4 regions of the Streptomyces sp. NPDC005811 genome follow, and region 2 is predicted to be linked to each of the others. Evidence: riboswitches for the same ligand, from Rfam matches in the RefSeq annotation. Region 2 holds a riboswitch; each other region holds the start of a gene.
The links. Region 2 has a riboswitch for cobalamin ahead of ABZ490_RS15835 (ABC transporter substrate-binding protein). Riboswitches for the same ligand answer to the same signal wherever they lie in the genome.

Region 1: it holds a riboswitch for cobalamin, as region 2 does, so the genes downstream of both, ABZ490_RS43415 (ribonucleoside-diphosphate reductase subunit alpha) here and ABZ490_RS15835 (ABC transporter substrate-binding protein) in region 2, are expected to answer to the same signal.
Region 3: it holds a riboswitch for cobalamin, as region 2 does, so the genes downstream of both, metE (5-methyltetrahydropteroyltriglutamate--homocysteine S-methyltransferase) here and ABZ490_RS15835 (ABC transporter substrate-binding protein) in region 2, are expected to answer to the same signal.
Region 4: it holds a riboswitch for cobalamin, as region 2 does, so the genes downstream of both, ABZ490_RS33105 (prenyltransferase/squalene oxidase repeat-containing protein) here and ABZ490_RS15835 (ABC transporter substrate-binding protein) in region 2, are expected to answer to the same signal.

The regions. Positions count from the first base shown of each region.
Region 1 is NZ_JBEXXK010000062.1:20,755-26,540, forward strand. Features, by position in the region: gene ABZ490_RS43405 (ATP-binding protein) at 1-2,450, opposite strand, end outside; gene ABZ490_RS43410 (GNAT family N-acetyltransferase) at 2,605-3,111, shown strand; cobalamin riboswitch at 3,157-3,289, shown strand; gene ABZ490_RS43415 (ribonucleoside-diphosphate reductase subunit alpha) at 3,414-5,783, shown strand; gene ABZ490_RS43420 (ribonucleotide-diphosphate reductase subunit beta) at 5,783-5,786, shown strand, end outside.
Region 2 is NZ_JBEXXK010000013.1:23,794-29,579, reverse strand. Features, by position in the region: gene ABZ490_RS15840 (iron chelate uptake ABC transporter family permease subunit) at 1-559, opposite strand, end outside; gene ABZ490_RS15835 (ABC transporter substrate-binding protein) at 610-1,662, opposite strand; cobalamin riboswitch at 1,731-1,931, opposite strand; gene ABZ490_RS15830 (molybdopterin-dependent oxidoreductase) at 2,090-2,551, shown strand; gene katG (catalase/peroxidase HPI) at 2,613-4,799, opposite strand; gene ABZ490_RS15820 (Fur family transcriptional regulator) at 4,826-5,272, opposite strand; gene ABZ490_RS15815 (TetR family transcriptional regulator) at 5,481-5,786, shown strand, end outside.
Region 3 is NZ_JBEXXK010000065.1:53,369-59,154, reverse strand. Features, by position in the region: gene ABZ490_RS44370 (zinc-dependent alcohol dehydrogenase family protein) at 1-37, opposite strand, end outside; gene ABZ490_RS44365 (MFS transporter) at 441-1,838, opposite strand; gene ABZ490_RS44360 (helix-turn-helix transcriptional regulator) at 2,001-2,879, shown strand; gene ABZ490_RS44355 (hypothetical protein) at 3,168-3,395, opposite strand; gene ABZ490_RS44350 (TetR family transcriptional regulator) at 3,509-3,784, shown strand; cobalamin riboswitch at 3,832-4,057, shown strand; gene metE (5-methyltetrahydropteroyltriglutamate--homocysteine S-methyltransferase) at 4,206-5,786, shown strand, end outside.
Region 4 is NZ_JBEXXK010000036.1:112,986-118,771, forward strand. Features, by position in the region: gene ABZ490_RS33090 (MBL fold metallo-hydrolase) at 1-799, shown strand, start outside; gene ABZ490_RS33095 (nuclear transport factor 2 family protein) at 925-1,371, shown strand; gene ABZ490_RS33100 (phosphotransferase) at 1,368-2,063, opposite strand; cobalamin riboswitch at 2,132-2,264, shown strand; gene ABZ490_RS33105 (prenyltransferase/squalene oxidase repeat-containing protein) at 2,383-3,642, shown strand; gene ABZ490_RS33110 (SCO2322 family protein) at 3,639-4,289, shown strand; gene ABZ490_RS33115 (CbiQ family ECF transporter T component) at 4,279-5,412, shown strand; gene ABZ490_RS33120 (ATP-binding cassette domain-containing protein) at 5,409-5,786, shown strand, end outside.

The DNA.
Region 1 (5,786 bases), on a different contig from region 2:
TACTCCTCGTCGATCGCCTTCCGCTCGTCGTGCTCCGCTGCGCCGGATTCGTACGGCCCCGCCGGGGCGGTCGGACGGGCGGCGCTCTCCTCCTCCATCTTCTCCGCCCACGCCTCGTACTTCCGCCTCCTGTCGCCTTTCAGCTTCCTGACGAGGCCGTTGTACTGCTTCACGGGATCGGTGTGCAGACCGACCCGCTCCCGGATCAGGGCGAACGCGGCGTTGCCTCCGGCGCCGCACTCCTGGGCCGCCGCCAGGCGTATCGAGTAGTCGGGCTCCTTGATGCCCATCTGATAGAGCTGCCAGTACATCTGGGTGGTGGCCGTCTCCTCGGGCAGCGTCCGCAGCACCGCGCCGATCTGTCGGAGCAGCCGCGCCTTCGCGTCCACCAGGGTGCGCCGATCCCCCTTGGCGCGCGGCCAGCGGTTGCGTATGTCGCTGATGACGTCGCTCAGCAGTGCGCGGTCCCGCTCCACACACAGGGTTTCCAGGACCGCGGTGAAGAGATCGAGCGCCTTCGGATCGTCCGTGCGGTGGCTCGCGGCCTCATAGAGCCGTTCACCCAGGGTGCGTGGCCGCTGCCTCGGCATGTTCCTTCGCATGCCGGCCGGTCGCAGCGGCCCGCCGTTCGCCTGCTTCCGCTCGGCACCGGAACGGCGCTCCCGGTCCGCGGACTCCGCCGCACGCCGACGGGACAGCAGCACCAGGGCGATGAGCAGCTCACGGCTGGGGCCCGGCGGTTGCAGCGCCTGATCGACCAGTTCTCCGGCAGCTCGCTGCCCCAGGTGGTGCAGCACGCGGAAGCCGAAGTAGGCCTGGATGATGCTGTGCGGGAAGCGGACCCTCTTCTCGAACCCCTCCACCAGCCCGAGCTTGTCCGCGTTGCCGGCGAAGCGGGCGAGGACCGCCTGGGCCTGGTCCGTGCTGCTCTCGGTCAGGAGCCGCTGCGCCTCCTCCCCGAGGTTCCTGCGGAGCGAGTTCCAGATCTTCTGCCGGTGCCACTCCGAGAAGGCATGGCCCTGTCTGCCGTTGCGGTCCTGGCGCGGTCCACCCGTCCGCGGGCCTGTCCGAGGCGTCGCGCTCCGTTCGCCGCCCGGGTGGGCGTCGTCGGCGAGCAGCTCGGTGAGGCCCACCTCCAGCTTGTCCTGGAGCAGCCCGATGCACGCCAGGGCGGACACCACCTCGACCGTGTCACGGCGCTCCCGCTCATTGAGCGCCACCTCCTCGCGCAGCAGGCGCTCGCACAGGGTGTCGTTCCACCGCTGCAGCAGCCACAGCCGTAGCGTGCCGCGGTCCCTGCTGCGGGTGTTCAGCCGCTTGGGATCGTCCAGGGCGCCGTGCCGGTGCAGTTCACGGGCGATCTGAAGGTAGACGGGCGACTCGGTCACCTCCGCCGTCTCCACGATCCAGTCCACGCGCCGCTCGTCCGAGTCGGGAACGTGCGCCTGGACGAAGCGCAGGGCCTCCTCCTCGCTCAGTGGTTCCAGCTCCACGATCGCGGCGGCGGTGCTCTCCAGGGGACTGTGCGGCCGCGAGGCGATGACGAGCGGCAGTCTCTCCTTGTGCGCGCGCTCGATGGCCTTGCGGATGATGTTGTCCCGGTTCTGCTGGAGGCGCTCGTCGAGGAGGGCCTCCTCCAGACCGTCGGCTATCACCACCGGCTTGTCATCGGCGAGCAGTTGCTTCCAGACCCGGTCGTTCTTGCCGCGGGCCAGGACGCCCTGGGGTGCCTCCTCGGCGAAGCGCTGCCGGGCCAGGCTCTGGAAGTCCAGGTCGGCATCGCCGTCCACGTCCCGCAGCCGGATCGGCACGGGCACGGCGTGCTCCCGGGCGAGCAGTTCGCAGAGCCGCACCAGGACCGCGGTCTTGCCCGCACCCACACCGCCGACGAGCAGATAGGGTCTGCGCGTGCCGCGGTCCCGCAGCCGTTGGGCGATGACCTCGGCGATCGCCTCACGGCCCACGATCCCTGCGACGTCCTGGCCGGCGGTGAGCACCAGCCGGCGGGGATCCCTGCGAACCTTGGTGAGGTAGCGGCGTTTGGTCCAGCTGTACCAGAAGAACAGGAACAGCGCGGCTGCGATCGAAGCGGTCAGGACCGGGCCGAGGAGGTTCAGAAGGTCCTTGAGCCCCTTGTTCCCCTCGCGCGCATCGCCGAAGCCGGTCGTGTCGCCCGTGACGGCGGTGTACACGTCGTCCCCGCACCAGGCGAGGATCGCCAGGAAGGCGATCAGCCAGATGAGTCTGGTGAGGTTGCCGTAGGAGAACCACCGGTGCCAGGTCTTGGGGCGGGTGACGCCACGGCGGGCTTCCAGACGGATCGTCAGGCGGTGCCAGCGGGCGAGGAGTACGCGTCTGACGCCGTGCCCGGCCCGTCTGAGATGCAGCGTCGCCATCGGCGCGTTGCTGGGCCGCTGCTTGCCCCGGGTGTGACGGACGACCCTGGTCATCTTGTGCTCTCCCTCCGAGAGCTTTCCTCGGGACGGGGGACCTGCGGGCACCGGCACCTCCTTCCATGGAATCACTCCCGCCACACCCCGCAACCCGGGCGCCTCCAGGGAAAATCGGGAGGTCTGCGCGCGCGGCTCCGGCAGACTCGGGGTCATGGACATCGTGATACGGCGGGCGGAGCCCGGTGAGTACGAACCGCTCGGCGACATCACCGCACAGGCCTATCTCCAGGACGGCCTCCTCGACTACGGCGAGGGGGACGAGTATCTGCCGGTGCTGAAGGACGTCGCCGCGCGCGCGGCCGCCGCGGAGGTGCTCGTGGCCGTGGACGGTGACCGGCTCCTCGGCGGTGTCACCTTCGTCGCCGGCCCCGGCCCCGTCGCCGACATCGCGCGGCCCGGCGAGGCCGAGATCCGTGCGCTCGCGGTCGCGCACGACGCGCGGGGCCGGGGTGCCGGGGAGGCTCTCGTACGGGCCTGTCTCGACCGGGCGCGGGCCACCGAGGGCTGCACGGCCGTCGTCCTGTCGACCCAGCGCAGCATGCACACCGCCCACCGGATCTACGAACGTCTCGGCTTCGTCCGTACACCCGGGCGGGACTGGAATCCCGTGCCGCATCTGGACGACGTCACTCTCCTCACCTATGAGTTGACACTCTGACACCACCCCGACACAACATCTGGGGGTGGCGTGACAGGCGAGCACAAGATGTATGCTCATGCTCGTTGTCGCCGCAGGGGAATCCGGTGCGAATCCGGAACTGTCCCGCAACGGTGTACTTGTGCATGTCTGTGCACGAGCGTCAGTCCGAGGACCTGCCGACAGCGCGCCCGGCCGTCCCGGTCCGGGTGCCTTGACGTCCGGGTCTCGTGGAGTGGGCCGGTGGACGCGACGCCGCGCGCGCTCGTGTTGCTGCCCCCTGCCCTCCGCCAGGCCCCCTGCCGAGCGAGGGAGAGCCCCACGTGACCATCGCGCCAGTCGATCCGGCCTCAGTCATCCAGCCGGACACCGACGGTCCCGGTACCGCGCTGCTGCGGACCCTGACCGAGCTGACCGCCGACCTCCCCGACGCCGACCCCGGGCGGGTCGCCGCCGCCGCGCTGCGCGGCCGGTCGGCGCGGGCGGACGAGACGGAGCTGCGCGAGCTGGCCACGGAGGCGGCCGCCGGCCTGATCTCCGAGGACCCCGCCTACTCGAAGCTGGCCGCCCGGCTGCTGACGGTCTCCATCGCCGCGGAGGCCGCCTCCCAGGGGGTCACGTCCTTCACTTCGTCCGTCGCCGTCGGCCACCGCGAGGGGCTCGTCGCCGACCGCACCGCCGACTTCGTACGGCTGCACGCGGCCCGGCTGGACGCGCTGATCGACCCGTCCGCCGACGACCGCTTCGGCTACTTCGGGCTCCGCACCCTCCACAGCCGCTATCTGCTGCGCCACCCCCTCACCCGGAAGGTCGTGGAGACGCCCCAGCACTTCCTGCTGCGCGTCGCGAGCGGTCTCGCCGAGGACGACACGGCGCGCGCCGTGGACGAGGTCGCCGCGCTCTACGGGCTCATGAGCCGGCTCGACTACCTGCCGTCCTCCCCCACCCTCTTCAACTCCGGCACCCGGCACCCCCAGATGTCGTCCTGCTACCTCCTCGACTCCCCGCTGGACGAGCTGGACTCGATCTACGACCGCTACCACCAGGTCGCCCGGCTCTCCAAGCACGCCGGCGGCATCGGGCTGTCGTACTCCCGCATCCGCTCGCGCGGTTCGCTGATCCGCGGCACCAACGGGCACTCCAACGGCATCGTGCCGTTCCTGAAGACCCTGGACGCCTCCGTCGCCGCCGTGAACCAGGGCGGGCGGCGCAAGGGCGCGGCCGCGGTCTACCTGGAGACCTGGCACTCCGACATCGAGGAGTTCCTGGAGCTGCGCGACAACACGGGTGAGGACGCCCGCCGTACGCACAACCTGAACCTGGCGCACTGGATCCCGGACGAGTTCATGCGGCGGGTGAACGCCGACGGGCAGTGGTCGCTGTTCTCCCCCGCCGACGTGCCCGAGCTGGTCGACCTGTGGGGCGAGGAGTTCGACGCCGCGTACCGCGAGGCCGAGAACAGGGGCCTCGCGAAGAAGACCATCCCCGCCCGTGATCTGTACGGCCGCATGATGCGGACCCTCGCGCAGACCGGCAACGGCTGGATGACCTTCAAGGACGCGGCCAACCGCACCGCCAACCAGACGGCGCTGCCCGGCCATGTCGTCCACTCCTCCAACCTCTGCACGGAGATCCTGGAGGTCACGAACGACGGCGAGACGGCGGTCTGCAACCTGGGTTCGGTGAACCTCGGCGCGTTCGTCGACCCGACGAGCGGCGATCTCGACTGGGAGCGGCTGGACGCCACCGTCCGCACCGCCGTCACCTTCCTGGACCGGGTCGTCGACATCAACTTCTACCCGACCGAGCAGGCGGGCCGGTCCAACGCCAAGTGGCGTCCGGTGGGCCTGGGCGCGATGGGCCTCCAGGACGTCTTCTTCAAGCTGCGGCTGCCCTTCGACTCCGCCGAGGCGCGCGCGCTGTCGACGCGGATCGCCGAGCGGATCATGCTCGCCGCGTACGAGGCCTCCGCCGACCTCGCCGAGCGCGGTGGCCCGCTGCCGGCCTGGGAGAAGACCCGTACCGCGCAGGGTGTGCTGCACCCCGACCACTACGGCGTCGAGTTCACCTGGCCGGAGCGCTGGGCGGCGCTGCGCGCGCGGATCGCGAGGACGGGCCTGCGCAACAGCCTGCTGCTCGCCATCGCGCCGACCGCCACCATCGCCTCCATCGCGGGCGTCTACGAGTGCATCGAGCCGCAGGTGTCCAACCTGTTCAAGCGCGAGACGCTGTCCGGCGAGTTCCTCCAGGTCAACTCGTATCTGGTGCAGGACCTCAAGGAGCTGGGCGTGTGGGACGCGCGCACCCGGGAGGCGCTGCGCGAGTCCAACGGCTCGGTGCAGGACTTCGCGTGGATCCCGGCGGACGTACGGGCCCTGTACCGGACGGCGTGGGAGATCCCGCAGCGCGGTCTGATCGACATGGCCGCGGCCCGCACCCCGTACCTGGACCAGTCCCAGTCGCTCAACCTGTTCCTGGAGACGCCGACCATCGGCAAGCTCTCCTCGATGTACGCGTACGCCTGGAAGTCGGGCCTGAAGACGACGTACTACCTGCGCTCGCGTCCGGCGACCCGGATCGCCCGGGCCGCCCAGGCGCAGACCCCGACCACCATTCCGGTGCAGCAGACGGCCGACCCCGACGCCGTCGCCTGCTCCCTGGAGAACCCCGAGTCCTGCGAGGCCTGCCAGTAATGC
Region 2 (5,786 bases):
GCAGCCAGAACAGCACCCCGCGCGTGGTCTCCGCGTCGGCCGCCGTCATCACCACGAAGGAGGTGACCGCCGAGAACAACTGCATCGCGGCGACCCCGGCCAGCACCACCCGGTCCGTGGTGCCCCCGAGGCCGTGACTGAGCATCAGCACCAGCACGAACGACACCACCGCGCCCACGAACGCCCCGCCCGACACCGACACGGCCCCGCCGCCGACCCCGAGCACCACGACCACGACCGCACCGGTCGAGGCCCCCGAGGAGACCCCCAGGACGAACGGGTCGGCAAGGGGATTGCGCAACAGCGACTGCAGGACCGCGCCGCACACGGCCAGCCCGGCCCCGCACACCGCCGCGAGCAGGGTGCGCGGCAGCCGCAGATTCCATACGATCCCGTCCCGGATCGGCGACAACCGCCCCTGTCCCCAGCCGAGATGGGCCGCCACCGTCGCCCATACGTCACCGACGGCGATGTCCGCCGGGCCGATGGTGATCGCCACCGCGACGGAGCCGCCGAGCAGCGCGAGCCCGGCCGCCCACAACAGCGCGCGCCGCAGCACCACCGGGACCGCGGCCGAGGCCTGCGGGACCGCCGCCGTCGGGACGTCGCTCACCCCGCGAGGCCGTACGCGCGCAGCGCCGCCGCCACCTTCTCCACGCCCTCCACGGTCCGGATCGTCGGGTTCATGGCCTGCCCGGACAGCAGCACGTACCGTTTCTTCCGCACGGCGGTCATGGTCCTGGTGACGGGATCGGACTCCAGGAACGCGATCTTCTTCGCCGCGGTCTCGGCGGTCTGCTGCCGGCGGGTCAGATCGCCGACGACGAGGACGTCGGGGTCGCGGTCGGCGACGGTCTCCCAGCCGGCCTGGGGCCACTCCTCGTGGGTGTCGGCGAAGGCGTTCTCCGCCCCGACCTCCCGGGTGATCACGCCGGGCGCGCCGCAGCAGCCCGCCAGGTAGGGGGACCGGGAGTTGGCGAACCAGTACAGGACGGTGACGCCCCGGGCGTCCAGGCCCGAGGTGGCCTTGCCGAGCCGCCCCTTCAGCTCGGCGACGAGCGCACGGCCGCGCTCCTCGACGCCGAAGATCCGCGCCAGGTCGGTGACCTCGCCGTAGATCGCGTCCATGGTGAGCGGCTCGGTGCGCGAGCCGTCGCCGTCGCCGCTGTTGTCCTTGCCGACGCAGTCGGCGGGGGAGAGGTACGTGGGCACGCCGAGCTTGTCGAACCGCTCGCGGGTGGCGACCCCGCCGGTGCCGAGGGTGGAGGCGAAGGAGGCGGCGACGAAGTCGGGTTCGGCGTCCAGCACCTTCTCGAAGGAGGGGGCGTCGTCGGCCAGCCGCCGTACCTTCGCGGCGGACTTCTCCAGCCCCTCGGCCACCGGGTCGGTCCAGGTGGCGGTGCCCGCCATCCGGTCGGCGAGGCCGAGGGAGAGCATGATCTCGGTGGTGCCCTGGTTGAGGGAGACGGCCCGCCGCGGAGGACTGTCCACGCGCACCTTCTCCCCGCAGTTGTCGAGGGTGACGGGATACCCGGCCGCGGTGTCCTCGGCGGCGGAACCGCCGGAACCGCCGGAACCGGCCGAACCGGCGCATCCGGTCAGCAGCAGGGCGCCGGCCAGGAGCAGGGGGAGGGTGGGACGGACGGGGCGTGCGAGCGGCACGGAACATCCTTCGGCGTCGAGGGCTCATGCGCGAAGCCCGGTCGTGCGGTTGCTCCCCCGGCGTCCTTGCGCCGCCGGAGGCCGCCAGCAGGTCTTCGGACTCGGGGTCACCCGGACGGGGCGCCTTCCCGGACCGTTCGCCGTCCAGTGGCCGTTGCCCCGCCCGTCGCCCTCACCGCTGCGCGTCAGCTCCGGATTCGCACCGGATTCCCTGACCCGTCGTGCGTACGCGTACGCACAGGGGTACGACTGGCTTCGGCAAGCTACCACAGGGCCGACGGACGGTCCCACGTCGCTGATCAGCCGCATGTGCAAGCTATGAGGGCTTCTTCACATGGCACAAGCTGGCTGTGGCGCGACATATGAATGGAATATGCGTTTGTGCGCATCCCCGGCGCGGGTACGGTCACCCGGGAGGTGGTGGCCCATGAGCCGAGGCGCGGGGCACGGCGCGGAACTCCTGCTCGCCGGTGATCTGGCCCGGCCGGCCCGGCTCACCGTGGCCGATCTGCTGACCTGGCCCCAGCGGCGGGCGGCGGTCAGCTTCGAGTGCGCCACGAGCGGTGTCCAGCACCACCGGTTCACCGGACCGCTCCTGCACGACGTGCTGTCGGCGGCCCGGCCCGGCTTCGATCCCGCCCGGCGCAAGGACCGGCTGCGGTTCCTGATCGCCGTGCACGGGGCGGACGGCCATCACGCCGTGCTGTCGTGGGCCGAGATCGACCCCGACTTCGGCAACGCCGCCGTGCTGCTGGCCACCACCATCGACGACACCCCGCTCGACGGGGCCGGACCCCAGCTGGTCCTGCCCCAGGACCGCTGCGGCGCCCGGCACATCAGCGGGATCGACACGATCCGCGTGGACGGCGGCTACACCCCCTGGAACTGAACGCGAAGGGCGCCCGGGACAAGGCCCGGGCGCCCTCGCTCACTTCAGGGTCGGTTCAGGATCAGACCAGGTCGAACCGGTCCAGGTCCGAGACCTTGGCCCAGGCCGCGACGAAGTCCTTCACGAACTTCTCCTTCGCGTCGTCGCTCGCGTAGACCTCGGCGAGGGCGCGCAGCTCGGAGTTGGAGCCGAAGACCAGGTCGGCACGGGTGCCGGTCCACTTCAGGTTGCCCGCGTCGTCACGGCCCTCGAAGGTGTGCTGGTCCTCCGAGGTGGACTTCCAGGTCGTGCCCAGCTCGAGCAGGTTGACGAAGAAGTCGTTGGTCAGGACGCCCGGGGTGTCGGTGAACACACCGTGCTTGGAGCCGCCGCTGTTGGCGCCGAGGACGCGCAGACCGCCGACGAGGACGGTCGTCTCGGGGGCGCTCAGGGTGAGCAGGTTCGCCTTGTCGAGCAGCAGGTACTCGGCCGGCAGGCGGGTGCCCTTGCCGGTGTAGTTGCGGAAGCCGTCCCAGGTCGGCTCCAGCGCGGCGAACGACTCGGCGTCCGTGTGCTCGTCGGTCGCGTCGACACGGCCCGGCGTGAAGGGGACCTCCACGTCGACGCCGGCGTCCTTGGCGGCCTTCTCGACCGCGGCGGCACCGCCGAGGACGATCAGGTCGGCCACGGAGACCTTCTTGGCGCCGGTGTTGAACTCGGCCTGGACGCCCTCGATGACGCTGAGGACGTGACGCAGCTCGTCGGGGTTGTTGGCCTCCCAGGAGCGCTGCGGCTCCAGGCGGATCCGGGCGCCGTTGGCGCCGCCGCGCTTGTCGCTGCCGCGGAAGGTGGAGGCCGACGCCCAGGCGGTGGAGACCAGCTGGGAGACGGTCAGACCGGAGGCGAGCAGCTTGGCCTTGAGGGCCGTGACGTCGGCCGCGTCGATGGCCTCGCCCTCGGCCTCGGGCAGCGGGTCCTGCCAGATCAGGGTCTCCGCGGGGACCTCGGCGCCGAGGTACAGCGACTTCGGGCCCATGTCACGGTGGGTCAGCTTGAACCAGGCGCGGGCGAACGCGTCGGCGAACTCGGCCGGGTTCTCGTAGAAGCGGCGCGAGATCTGCTCGTAGACCGGGTCGAAGCGCAGCGACAGGTCGGTGGTGAGCATGGTCGGCAGCTGCTTCTTCGACGCGTCGTGCGCGTCGGGGATGATCGCCTCGGCGTCCTTGGCGACCCACTGCTTGGCGCCGGCCGGGGACTCGGTCAGCTCCCACTCGTACTCGAACAGGTTCTTGAAGAACCCGTTGCCCCACTGGGTCGGCGTGGCGGTCCAGGTGACCTCCAGGCCGGAGGTGATGGCGTCGCCGCCCTTGCCGGAGCCGTAGGTGCTGGCCCAGCCGAGGCCCTGCGCCTCGATCGGGGCGGCCTCGGGCTCGGCGCCCACGTTCTCCGCCGGGCCGGCGCCGTGGGTCTTGCCGAAGGTGTGGCCACCGGCGATGAGGGCGACGGTCTCCTCGTCGTTCATCGCCATGCGGCGGAACGTCTCACGGATGTCGCGGGCCGCGGCGATCGGGTCCGGGTTGCCGTTGGGGCCCTCGGGGTTGACGTAGATGAGACCCATCTGGACCGCGCCGAGCGGGTTCTCCAGGTCGCGGTCGCCGCTGTAGCGCTGGTCGTCCAGCCAGACCTTCTCGGGACCCCAGTAGACGTCCTCCTCGGCCTCCCAGACGTCGGCGCGGCCGCCGCCGAAGCCGAAGGTCTCGAAGCCCATCTGCTCCAGGGCCACGTTGCCGGTCAGGATCATCAGGTCGGCCCAGGACAGCGCCTGGCCGTACTTCTTCTTCACGGGCCACAGCAGACGGCGGGCCTTGTCCAGGTTGCCGTTGTCCGGCCAGCTGTTCAGCGGCGCGAAGCGCTGCTGGCCGGCGCCCGCGCCGCCGCGGCCGTCGGAGATGCGGTAGGTGCCCGCGCTGTGCCAGGCCATACGGACCATCAGCGGGCCGTAGTTGCCGAAGTCGGCCGGCCACCAGTCCTGGGAGTCCGTCAGTACCGCGGCGATGTCCTGTTTGACGGCCGCCAGGTCGAGGTTCTTGAACGCCTCCGCGTAGTCGAAGTCCTCACCGAGCGGGTTCGCCACCGCCGGGTTCTTGGCGAGGATCTTCAGGTTGAGCCGCTCCGGCCACCACTGGCGGTTGCCGCCGCCCTGGGTGGGGTGTGCCGCACGGTCGTGGGCGACGGGGCACTTCGCCTCGGACGAGGGGTTCTCGGACATAGGGGGGATTCCTTCCGAAGGGGAAATCACGGTGCTGCTGCGGTACCGGCGGTGGAGCAGGCGGGGCACAGGCCCCAGTAGATGACCTCGGCCTCGTCGATGGCGAAGCCGTGGTCGTCGGACGCGGTGAGGCAGGGGGTGTGGCCGACCGCGCAGTCGACGTCGGCGACGACGCCGCACGAGCGGCACACGAGGTGGTGGTGGTTGTCCCCGACGCGCCCCTCGAACCGCGCGGGGCTGCCCGGCGGTTCGATACGGCGGACGAGTCCGGCCGCGGTCAGCGCGTGCAGCGCCTCGTACACGGCCTGTACGGAGATGTGGCCGACGCGGTCGCGCACTCCGGACGCGATCGTCTCGACATCGAGGTGGTCACCGCTGCGGACGGTCTCCAGCAGCGCGACGCGGGCGGCCGTCACCCGCAGGCCGGCACCGCGCAGCTCTTCGGCGACGGTTCGGGGCTGGGGCGTGGTCATGCGGACAACCTACCGGGCTAAACACGAATAGTTCAAGAAAGCGATGAAGCCAAGTTTGGTGTGTCGCGTCGGGACCGGTTCGCCCCGCTATGGTGGCGTACGGAGCCGCCGGAACGGGGTTCCGTTGGGCCGGACGGGGCCGGAGGGGCCGGTGGGACCCGTGCCAGAATGGGCGTCCCGTCGTCACCGCCGATCACCGAGGTGCCCCGTGACCAAGCCCGTGGCCCGGGAGCCGCAGCGCCGAAACTCGCGGTCCAACCGGGCGCGCATCCTCGCCACGGCCCGCCGGGAACTCGGCCGGAACCCCGACGTCACCTTGGAGGAGCTGGCGCGCGCCTCCGGTGTCGTACGGCGCACCCTGTTCGGGCACTTCCCCGGGCGGGCCGCGCTGCTGGAGGCGCTCGCGGAGGAGGCGTCCGAGACGCTGCGCGGGGTGCTGGAGACCGCCCGACGGCCGGAGGAGCCGGCCGAGCGGGCGCTCGCCCACTTCGTGCGCTGCATCTGGCCCGTCGGC
Region 3 (5,786 bases), on a different contig from region 2:
GGACGTCGCCGGGGCCGTAGAGGATGGCTCCACGCATGGCGGGTGCTCCTTGCTGATGTCCTGGGTGGTGTGGAGGGGAGGATCGGAGATCGTGGGTGCGCGGGGCGGCGTACTCGGTGTCGGTGACGTGGTCGAACCCCTCGGGGGCGGTGCGGGCGCCGGGCGCGAAGTGCGCCGCGTTCGCCCGCGCCTTCGACGGCTCCTCGCCGCGGTGGATGACATCGGACCAGGCGTCGCCGGTGGAGTTCGCCTCCGGCAGCTTGCGGGAGGCGGGCCGCTTGAACAGCTCCATGAGCTCGCTCCTTGCAGGGCTCGGGCTCCGGGCCTGCCGGTGGAGGAGGCGAGGTGGCTGATGGCATCGATCAGCTCCGCTTCGCTGACGCCCTCGTCCCTGGCGCGGGCCCAAGTGGTGACGCGCATACTTCTGTTCGGTGCGGTCCTCACGCCGCTCGGCCTCCGCCCCGGCCCAGACGCAGGGCGGCGAGGGCTTCCAGGAGGGCGATGACGGCCGTGAGGGTGAGGCTGACACGCAGTCCGTGCTGGAAACCGGACGGGGCGGAGATCAGTGCGCCGAAGACGGCCACGGCCAGGGCACCGCCGATCTGGCGGCTGGTGTTGAACACACCGCCGGCGGTGCCGGTCTGCTCGGCGGGTACGTGCTCCAGGAGCAGAGCCGTGGTGGGGGGCATGACCAGCGGGCCGGCCATGCCGACCGGGATCAGCAGGAGCGCGCTCGCCCACACCGGTGCCGAGGCGGGTACCAGGGCGAGGGTGATCGATCCGGCCGCCAGCAGGGTCAGCCCGGCGATGACCGGCACACGGGGGCCGATGCGCTCGGCGATCCGCGCGGACAACGGCGTGAGGAAGGCGCTGAGCAGCATCATCGGCAGGAACGCGATTCCGGCGCCCAGGGCGGACAGGCCGTGCTGCTGCTGGAAGTACAGGGAGAACAGGAACGGCAGTCCGTAGAAACCGACCATGAACGCGAACCCGATGCCGGTGGCGACGACCATGGTCGGGGAGCGGAACAGGGTGAGGGGCACCATCGGGTGCGTCACCCTGGCCTGCGCGATGACGAACGCGGCCGGCGCGGCAAGCGCGATGCCGAGAGCGATGAGGACCTGCGGCGCGGTGAACCCGGCCTCGCCCGCCTCGATCGCCCCGAACGTGAGGGAGCCCATGGCGAGGATGGCGGTGATCTGGCCGATCCGGTCGAAGGGGGCGGGCCGGGTCGGTGAGTGCTCGGTGCGCCGCAGCAGGAGCAGGGTGACGATGCCGACCGGCAGGTTGAACCAGAAGATCATCCGCCAGGAGACCAGGCTGAGCAGGCCGCCGAGCACGGGGCCCGCGGCGGCGGCCACGGCGCCGCCCATCGCCCATACGCCCACCGCGCGTGCCCGGCGGGCGGGGTCGGGGAACGCCTGGCGCACCAGCGCCATCGAGGTCGGCATGGTGACGGCCGCGCCGACGCCCTGCACGACGCGGGCGGCGATGAGGACCGGCAGCGAAGGGGCGAGCCCGCAGGCCACCGAGGCGATGACGAACAGGGTCAGGCCGCCCGCGAAGGCCCGGCGTGCTCCGATCCGGTCCGAGAGGGACCCTGCGGACAGCAGCAGCGCGGCGAACATCAGGGTGTAGGCATCGACGACCCATTCCAGGCCGGTGATCCCGCCGCCCAGCGCGTCACGGATCGGGGGCAGAGCGACGTTCACGATCGTCGCGTCCAGCGTGATCACGAAGAAGCCGAGGACGGCAGCGGCCAGGGTTGCGGTGGCGTGCCGACGCGTCTCTGGCGCGCCCGCCTCCGACGACCGGTGCGGCGAAGCCGTGAGGGGCATGACGGTCAGGGGTCCTTCCGGGGTGGGGAGGGAGAAGCCGCGCCGACCGCAGGGGCCCGGCGCCTGTCCACAGCACCACGCACCCGGTCTGACCTGGGAGTCCCTGCCCGGAGGGGTACGGGCAGGGACCCTCCTTCCACGGCTGTGTCCTAGGCTGAGGACGTGCCGTCCGACACCGTCCGCGAGGACATCCGCCATTTCCTCACCAGCCGCCGTGCCCGCCTCACCCCGCAGCGGGCCGGTCTGCCCGACTTCGGCGGGCGGCGTCAGGTCAGCGGACTGCGGCGCTCGGAGGTCGCCCAGCTCGCCTCGATCAGCGTCGAGTACTACACCCGCCTGGAGCGCGGCCATGTGGGCGGCGTCTCCGAGGAGATCCTCGACAGCCTCGCCGCCGCGCTCCAGCTCGACGATGTCGAACGCGCCCACCTGACCGCCCTCGTCCGCGCGGCCCATGCCCCGCGCCGAGCCTCCGACCGGGACGGCGGGACCTCGTACGTCCGCGACAGCCTCCAGCAGATCCTCGACGCCATGACCGGCGCCGCCGCCTTCGTGCGCAACGCCCATCTCGACGTGCTGGCCACCAATCGGCTCGCCCGAACCCTGTACACGGACGCGCTCGACACCACCGGGCAACCGCCCAACCTGGCCCGCTTCGTCTTCTGCGACCCGCGCGCCCGCCGCTTCTACCGCGACTGGGAGCGCATCGCCCACGACGCCGTCGGCAGTCTGCGCACCGAAGCCGCCCGCGCCCCCGGCAACACCGACCTCGCCGACCTCGTCGACGAACTCGTCGCCCACAGCCCCGAGTTCGCCCTGCGCTGGGACGCACACGACGTCGAGTACTACCGCAGTGGACGACAGTGCTTCCACCACGCCGCCGTCGGCGATCTCGACCTCGACTACGACGCCCTCGAAATCCCCGCGGATCCGGGCTTGACGATCGTCACCTACACCCTGGCCTCGGCCGCACCCCACGCCGACGCGTTCCGTCGGCTTCGCGAGCACGGCTCGGCCGCCGCCGAGGAGCCGACATCGGCCTGAACGCGGTTCCCGCGCCGGTGCGTTGCTCCCCCGGTCGGCCGCAGCTTCTCCGGGGCCAGGCAATCGGCGCTGTACGCGACGGCCGGGGGGCGCGTCACCGCGGTGCTTCCCACCCGATGAGACGGCTTCGCTCCGGTCGCGGCGCTCGTGCAAGTCCCAGTACAGGGGTGCGATCTGCTCGGGCGTGGCCCACGGGATTTCCCCGGGGCCGCCCTGTCCGATCCACGTGCCTGATCGTCACGTGCGCCGCGAGGACGCCGCTGTCGGCAGGCTCGTTGTGCAGGTTGATCACCCGGTTGCGCAGCGCGCCGCCCGCACGTCGATCGAGCCGAAGCGGGCACGGGCCGCGTCCAGGGCGGCGGTCAGGGAGGGGCGGTCCAGTACGTCCGCGGGGAAAGCGGCGGCCGTGACGCCTTCCTCGCCGAGCAGGGCGACGAGGTCGTCCAGCTTCTCGGGCGTGCGGGCGATGGCCAGACCCATACCGGGGCCGGCGCCGACGCTGGCGAGAGTGGGCACGATCAGATCTCTTCCGTGAGGAGGGGAAGGGGCGCGCCGACGCCGAGCGCAACCGCGATCTCGTCCTCGACGCGGCCCGCCGCCTCTAGGCCACCGACGGGCTCGGCGTGTCCATGGCCTCCGTCGCCCGCGAGGCCGGCGTCGGCAAGGCCGCCCTCTCCCGCAGGTTCGCCACCCGCGAGGAGCTCATCACCGCCATCACCGCCATCACCGCCGCCTTTCGCGGACCGCATGGACGCCTACGCCGCCGCCGCCGTCACCGAGGCCCTCGCCGACCCCGACCCCGACCCCTGGGACGGCTTCTCCCACTGGCGGACACCCCGACGCCCACCAGCCTGTACCGGTCCATGGTCCGGCTCGGTCGCCCGCTGCCCGGCCGCAGGCCCTGACGCGCGGCCGGACGGTCAACGGCCGCTCGCGGCAGCGGTCCTGTGTGTACGCTGGCCCTGCAGCTGGTTCGCCCTGCCCGCCAGGCAGGCGCGTCGCAAGAGGGAACCCGGTGGGAATCCGGGACTGCCCCGCAGCGGTGAGCGGGAACGACCGCCGTCATACGCACTGGGTCCGGACGCAACGGACCTGGGAAGCGACGGCCAGTAGGTGCCTCGTGACAGAACGAGGCGTGCCCGTGAGTCCGAAGACCTGCCACTGCCCGTGCGCGGACCGCCGTGCGCGGAGATCCCGGTGACCTCGTGGGCGGGTCGGCGTACACAGCGGGCGGGCACGCGAGTCGTGACTCGTCCGGTCTGTCGTCCCTTCGCGTCCGCGCTCCACCTGGGTCGCTCTCGTCCAGAGCTCGCGAAGGAGAGTTTCGTGACAGCCAAGTCCGCGGCCGTACGGGCCACGGTCCACGGTTACCCCCGGCAGGGACCGAACCGGGAACTGAAGAAGGCGATCGAGGGCTACTGGAAGGGCCGCGTCAGCGCCGGCGCCCTCGCCGAGACGGCCGCCGGCATCCGCCGCGCCAACTGGCGTGAGCTGGCCGACGCCGGCGTCCATGAAGTCCCGACCGGCGACTTCTCGTACTACGACCACGTCCTCGACACCAGCGTGATGGTCGGCGCGATCCCCGCACGGCACCGCGCGGCCGTCGAGGCCCATCCCCTCGACGGGTACTTCGCCATGGCCCGCGGCACCCAGGACACCGTGCCGCTGGAGATGACGAAGTGGTTCGACAGCAACTACCACTACCTCGTGCCGGAACTGGGCCCGGACACGGTGTTCGCGGCCGACTCGACGAAGCAGGTCGGTGAACTCGGGGAAGCCCTGGCGCTCGGGCTGACCGCCCGGCCCGTCCTCGTCGGCCCGGTCACCTACCTGCTGCTCGCCAAGCCCGCTCCGGGCGCCCCGGCCGGCTTCGACCCGCTCACCCTCCTGGACCGGCTGCTCCCGGTGTACGGCGAGGTGCTCGCCGACCTGCGGGCGGCCGGCGCCGAGTGGGTGCAGCTCGACGAGCCCGCCCTGGTCCAGGACCGCACCCGGGCCGAGCTGGACGCCACCGCCCGCGCCTACCGTGATCTGGGCGTCCTCACCGACCGGCCCCGGCTGCTGGTCGCCTCCTATTTCGACCGGCTCGGCGAGGCGTTGCCGGTCCTGGCGAAGGCCCCGGTGGAGGGGCTCGCCCTCGATTTCACCGGGGCCGCCGTCGCGGACCTGGATGCCCTGGCCGCCGTGGGCGGCCTGCCCGGCAAGCGCCTGGTCGCCGGGGTCGTCAACGGCCGCAACATCTGGGTCGACGACCTGTCCGCGTCCCTGGCCACCCTGGGCACCCTGCTCGGGCTGGCCGACCGCGTCGACGTCGCCGCCTCCTGCTCCCTCCTGCATGTCCCGCTGGACACGGCCGCCGAGCGGGACATCGAGCCGCAGATCCTGCGCTGGCTGTCCTTCGCCCGGCAGAAGACCGCCGAGATCGTCACCCTCGCCAAGGGCCTCGCCCGGGGCACCGACACGATCGCCGCCGAACTGGCCGCCAACCGCGCGGTCCTGGCCTCCCGGGCGGCTTCGCCGATCACCCACGACCCTGCCGTCCGGGCGCGTACGGCGGCCGTCACGGCGTTCGACGCCCGCCGCTCCCACCCCTACCGCCAGCGCACCGCCGCCCAACGCGCGCACCTGAGGCTGCCGTTGCTGCCCACCACGACCATCGGCTCCTTCCCGCAGACCGGCGAACTGCGCACCGCCCGCGCCGAACTGCGCGCGGGCCGGATCGACACGGCCGGATACGAGGAGCGCGTCAGGGCCGAGATCCAGGAGGTGATCGCCTTCCAGGAGAAGTCGGGCATCGACGTCCTCGTGCACGGCGAGGCCGAACGCAACGACATGGTCCAGTACTTCGCCGAGCAGCTCACCGGCTATCTCGCCACGCAGCACGGCTGGGTCCAGTCCTACGGCACC
Region 4 (5,786 bases), on a different contig from region 2:
TCCCGACCACCACGGGCTTTCGGGCCAGGTGAGGGAGGAGTCCGGGGCGTGGGTGGCGATGCACGCGGCGGACGCCTCGATCGTGCGCCGGGCGCGTGAGACCCGCGCCGAGCGCTGGTACACGTACATGGCGGACAAGCTGGCCGCGGCCGGTGCCCCCGAGGAGCACATCGCGCCGATGCGGACGGCCCGGCGGCGTACGCTCCCCGGGCTCTCGCCCGCGCTGCCCGACCGGGAGATCGTGCCCGGTGAGTTCCTCGACCTGCCCGGCCGCCGGCTGCGGGCGATCTGGACGCCGGGCCACACCCCCGGCCATGTCTGCCTCCACCTGGAGGAGGAGCACCCGGCCGGCCTCCCGGGCCACGGCCGGCTGTTCTCCGGGGACCATCTGCTCCCCGAGATCAGCCCCCACATCGGGCTCTACGAGGACCCCGACGACACCACGGTCACCGACCCCCTCGGCGACTACCTCGACTCCCTCGAACGCGTCGGCCGGCTCGCCCCCGCCGAGGTCCTCCCGGCCCACCAGTACCCCTTCACCGACGCCCCGTCCCGGGTGAGGGAGTTGCTCACCCATCACGAGGCCCGTCTCACCGGTCTCCTCACCCTCCTCGCCACTCCCCTCACCCCCTGGCAGCTCGCCGAGCGCATGGAGTGGAACCGCCCCTGGGAGCAGATCCCCTACGGCTCCCGCACCATCGCCGTCTCGGAGGCGGAGTCCCATCTGCGGCGCCTGGTGAAGCTGGGGCGGGCGGAGGCGGTGCCGGGGAGCGACCCGGTGACGTACGCGGCCACCTAGGGCCTGCCCCAGGGGAAGCCGGGGGTGCGTGGGAGCGGTGCCGTTCACGGGAGGGAACCGCTCCGTTCACACCGTGGGCCTACGGTGCTCCCACCTCTGTCCCGGACCCCTAGGTGCCGTCACCCATGGACCCGATCGCCCAGCTTCACGCGGAACGTGCCTGCCTGCGGCTGCTCCTCGACCTCGTCGTCCGCCTCGACGTCGGCGAACCCGGCTCCGTGGCCGAGCTGTTCACCGAGGACGGCGTCTGGGTCTGGCCGGAGGGCGACCGGCTGGTCAAGGGCCGCGCCGCCCTGCGCGCCCACTTCGGCTCCCGTCCCGCCGACCGGCACGCCCGCCGGCTGATGGCGGACGTCCGGGTCGACGTGACCTCCCCGGACACGGCGACCGCCACCTCGTACTTCACGACGTACCGCACGCACACCGCCCCGCCGACACCCCCGGCCCCGACCCCGGCGCCCGTGGGGATCGGGCATTACGAGGACACCCTGTGCCGCACCACCGACGGCTCCTGGCTCCTCGCGGCCCGCACCCTGCGCCTGCCCTGCGACCGCCCGACACCCCGCCTCTAGCGCAGATCCCGGGCGGCCTGCGAGCGGATCAACTCCCCTGCCGCGCCCAGGAGTCCGACCTCGTCCTCGCTCATCGTCGGATTCGCCGCCCGCCGCCGCAGCGCCTCCCGCAGGCCCTCCTCGTCGAGCCCGGAAGGGCCGGCCAGCAGCCCCGTCAGGGTCGCGCGGGCCGCCTCGGCGTACGGCTCGGCGGAGACGGCCGCCTGGGCGAGGATCACCGCGGACATGCCCCAGTCCAGACCGGGGTCGCCGTCCTCCGCGGTGCCCCAGTCGATGACCCGGGGGCCGTCGGCGGTGAGGATCACGTTCTCGGGGTGGAGGTCCAGGTGCAGGACGCGCAGACCGGGCCGGGACGGGGAGCGGCCGGGCACGGCGTGCAGTTCGCGCAGCAGCCGGGCGAGGAGGGCGCCCGCCGCCGCGGGGCCCAGCGTGCCCGCCGCGAACGCCTGGAGCATCGTCGGCCCCTCCAGCCGCTCCATCACCAGGTCGGTGCGCGAGGGAGCGGTGCGTACGGCGGGCGCGGGATAGCCGTGCCGCCGTTCGTGCTCCATGACCGCCGCCTCGGCGGCCGCGTCGCTCCAGCCCTCCCGGTCGCGGCGCAGCACCCACGCCCCGTCGATCTCGTACACGTCCGCCGTCCGGCCGGAGCCGAGCAGTCTGCCCGGGACCGGTGCCCTCCCCGTAGTGGTCATGGCCAGAACCTAGCGGGGCGGGGCGGGCTGCGGCGCATGTCTCACAGCCACCCCTCAGCGCCCTGGCTACCAGCCGGTACAGTGTGCGGGTCGTCATCACACCCGTACGGGGGGAAGCCGGTGCAAACCCGGCGCTGACCCGCAACCGTGAGCCACCCCCGGGTGGCGAGCCGGACTGCCCCGTACGGAAGTTGACCGGCTCTCGTGCGCGGCGTCCCGCCGCCGTACGGCACCGTCGAGGTCTACGGAGTCGAGCCGCCGGGGTGTCCCGTGCTGCCCGGCTCCCGGACCTCCCGACCGGGAGAGGCACCCGCCGATCATGAAGTTCCGCCGCAGCGCCGGCGCGGTCGCTCTGACCGCCGCCACGACCCTGCTCACCGTGCTCGGCGGCTCCGCGCCCGCCACGGCCGCCACCCTGTCGACGTCCCCGTCGGCCGCCCTGCCCGCCGGGCTGTACGGCACCGGCGACCCGACGTACGACGGAGTGTGGCGCCAGTCGCTCGCGCTGCTCGCCCAGCGCACGGTGGGCGTGTGGCCCGCGCGCGCGTCGGTGGACTGGCTGGCGGGGCAGCAGTGCGCGGACGGCTCCTTCGCCGCGTTCCGCGCCGACCCGGCGAAGGCCTGCGACGCGAAGACCATGGTGGACACCAACAGCACGGGGGCGGCCGTCCAGGCGCTGGCCGAGATCGGCGGCCACGAGGCGCGGGTCAGGAAGAGCGTGGCCTGGCTGAAGTCCGTCCAGAACGCGGACGGCGGCTGGGGCTACTCCCCCGGCGGGGCCACCGACGCCAACTCCACCTCGGTCGTCATCGGCGCGCTCGCCCAGGCCGGCGAGACGGTGCCGAACGTCCGCAAGGACGGCAGGTCCCCCTTCGACGCCCTCACGAAGCTCGCCCTGCCCTGCACCGGCGAGGACGCGGGCGCCTTCGCCTACCAGCCCGACAGGAAGGGCGCGCTCACCGCCAACGCGGACGCGACGGCGGCGGCCGTGCTCGGGATGAACGGCGAGACACCGGCCGTGACCCGCCAGGACGACGCCGACTCCGCGCCGGCCTGCGCGAAGGTCCCCGCCGACGAGCCCGAGCAGGCCGGGGAGAACGGCGCCGTCTGGCTCGCCCGGGCCCTCGCCGAGGACGGCCACCTCACCTCCGCGCTGCCCGGCGCCGGGGAGCAGCCCGACTACGGCAACACCGCCGACGCGGTCGTCGCCCTGTCCGCCGTCGGCCTCAACGACCAGGCCACCGCGCCCCTGCGCTGGCTGGAGGCGCACTCCGCCGACTGGGCCGCGCAGGCCGGCCCGGCCGCGTACGCCCAGCTGATCTTCGCGGCGCACGCCGCACGGGACGGCGACGTCCACGACTTCGGCGGCCGGGACCTGGTCGCCCTCCTCAACGCGACGGGCCCTGCCCCCGAGAGCGTGGACGACGTCGAGACGGCCGGCCCGAGCGCCGCCGCCGAGGACAAGGACAAGGACGAGGGGAGCCTGAGCACCGTCTGGACCGTCGGCGCCGGTCTCCTCGTCGGCGCGGTGGCCGGCTTCGTCCTGATCGGCCGCGGCCGCAAGCGGCGGCAGCCGTGATCCGGCCCGCCCGCACCCTGCTCCGGCCCGCCCGCACCCTGCTCCTGCCGGCCCTGGCGCTGCTCCTGCTGGCCGCGGCCCCCGCCCCGGCCCACGCCACCGGCTACCGCTACTGGTCGTTCTGGGAGCGCACCGGCGACCGGTGGACGTACGCGACCGAGGGCCCGGGGACGGCGCGCCCGGCCGACGGCACCGTCCAGGGATTCCGCTTCGCGGTGAGCGCGGACTCCGCCGACGCGTCCCGCCCCCGCGGCGCGGCCTCGTTCGGCGCGATCTGCGCCCGTACGCCCGCCCGGTCCGGCACGAAGCGCGTCGCCCTGGTCATCGACTTCGGCACCCGGTCCGACGCCCCCTCGGGCGAGACCCCGCCCGCCCTCCGATGGGCCTGCGCCCAGGTCCCCCCGACCGCGACCACCGCCGAGGCCCTCGCCACGGTCGCCCAACCCCTCCGCTACGACACGAACGCCCTCCTCTGCGCGATCGCGGGCTATCCGAGGACGGGGTGCGGAGAACAGGTGTCGACAGCGAAGAAGCCCACCGTCAAGGACACCGGCCCCTCGGTGGGCGTGTACGCGGGCGCGGCGGCGGTGGCGGCCCTGGCGGGAGCGGCACTCTGGCAGGCCCGGCGGCGGAGACATGGGTCGTAGCCCGCTCGACGCACCGCGCCTCGCGTCACCGCGCCCCGCGCCACCACCCGCCGCGCCACCGCACCCGATCCACCCCGCCGCCTGGTGGCTCTGGTCCCTCTCCCTCGGCACGGCCGCCACCCGCACCACCAACCCCCTCCTCCTCTCCCTTCTCCTCGCCACCTCGGCCTACGTCGTGGTCACCTGCCGCCCCCGCACCCCGGCCCCCTGGGCCCGCTCCTACCCCGCCTTCCTCAAGCTCGCCCTGGCCGTCATAGCCGTCCGGCTCCTCTTCACCGTCGCCCTCGGCTCCCCCGTCCCCGGCACCCACACCCTCCTCACCCTCCCCGAGGTCCCCCTCCCCGCCTGGGCGCAGGGCATCCGCCTGGGCGGCCGGGTCACCGCCGAGGCCCTCCTCTTCTCCTTCTACGACGCCCTCCGCCTCGCCACCCTCCTCGTCTGCGTCGGCGCCGCGAACGCCCTCGCCAGCCCGTCCCGGCTGCTCAAATCCCTCCCCGGCGCCCTGTACGAGACCGGGGTCGCCGTGGTCGTGGCGCTCACCTTCGCCCCGCACCTCATCGCCGACGTCCACCGGCTGCGCGCCGCCCGCCGGCTGCGCGGCCGCCCGGACCGGGGCGTACGGGGCCTGCTCCAGGTGGGCCTGCCGGTCCTCGAAGGCGCCCTCGAACGCTCGGTCGCCCTCGCCGCCGCGATGGACGCCCGCGGCTACGGCCGTACCGCCGACGTCCCCGCCCCGGTCCGCCGTACGACGGCCGTCCTCACCCTGGGCGGGCTGCTCGGCGTGTGCGCGGGAACGTACGGGCTGCTCACGGCGGCCGGAGCGACGTACGGTCTCCCCCTCCTGCTCGCCGGGCTCGCCGCCGCGCTCGCCGGACTGCGCCTCGGCGGCCGCCGCTCCCCCCGCACCCGCCACCGTCCCGACCGCTGGACGCCGCGCGCCCTGCTCGTCGCGGGCTCCGGCGCGACGACGGCCGCGCTCCTCACCTTCGCCGCCGCCGCGGACCCGGCGGTCCTGCGCCCCGGTGTCCTCCCGCTCACCGCGCCCGCCCTGCCGGTGTGGCCCGCTGCGGCGGTCCTCCTGGGTCTCCTGCCCGCCTTCCTGTCCGAGGAGCAGCCGTCGTGATCCGCTTCGAGAACGTGTCCGTGACCTACGACGGTCTGCCCCACCCCACCCTCCGCGACGTCGACCTGACCGTCCCCGAGGGCGAGCTCGTCCTTCTCGCGGGCCCGTCCGGCGCCGGCAAGTCCACGCTCCTCGGTACGGTCTCCGGCCTGGTCCCGCACTTCACCGGCGGCACCCTGCGCGGCCGGGTCACGGTCGACGGCCGGGACACCCGGACCCACAAGCCGCGCGAACTCGCCGATGTCGTGGGCACGGTGGGCCAGGACCCGCTGTCCCACTTCGTGACGGACACGGTGGAGGACGAGCTGGCGTACGGCATGGAGTCGCTCGGCCTGCCCCCGGCCGTGATGCGGCGCCGGGTCGAGGAGACCCTC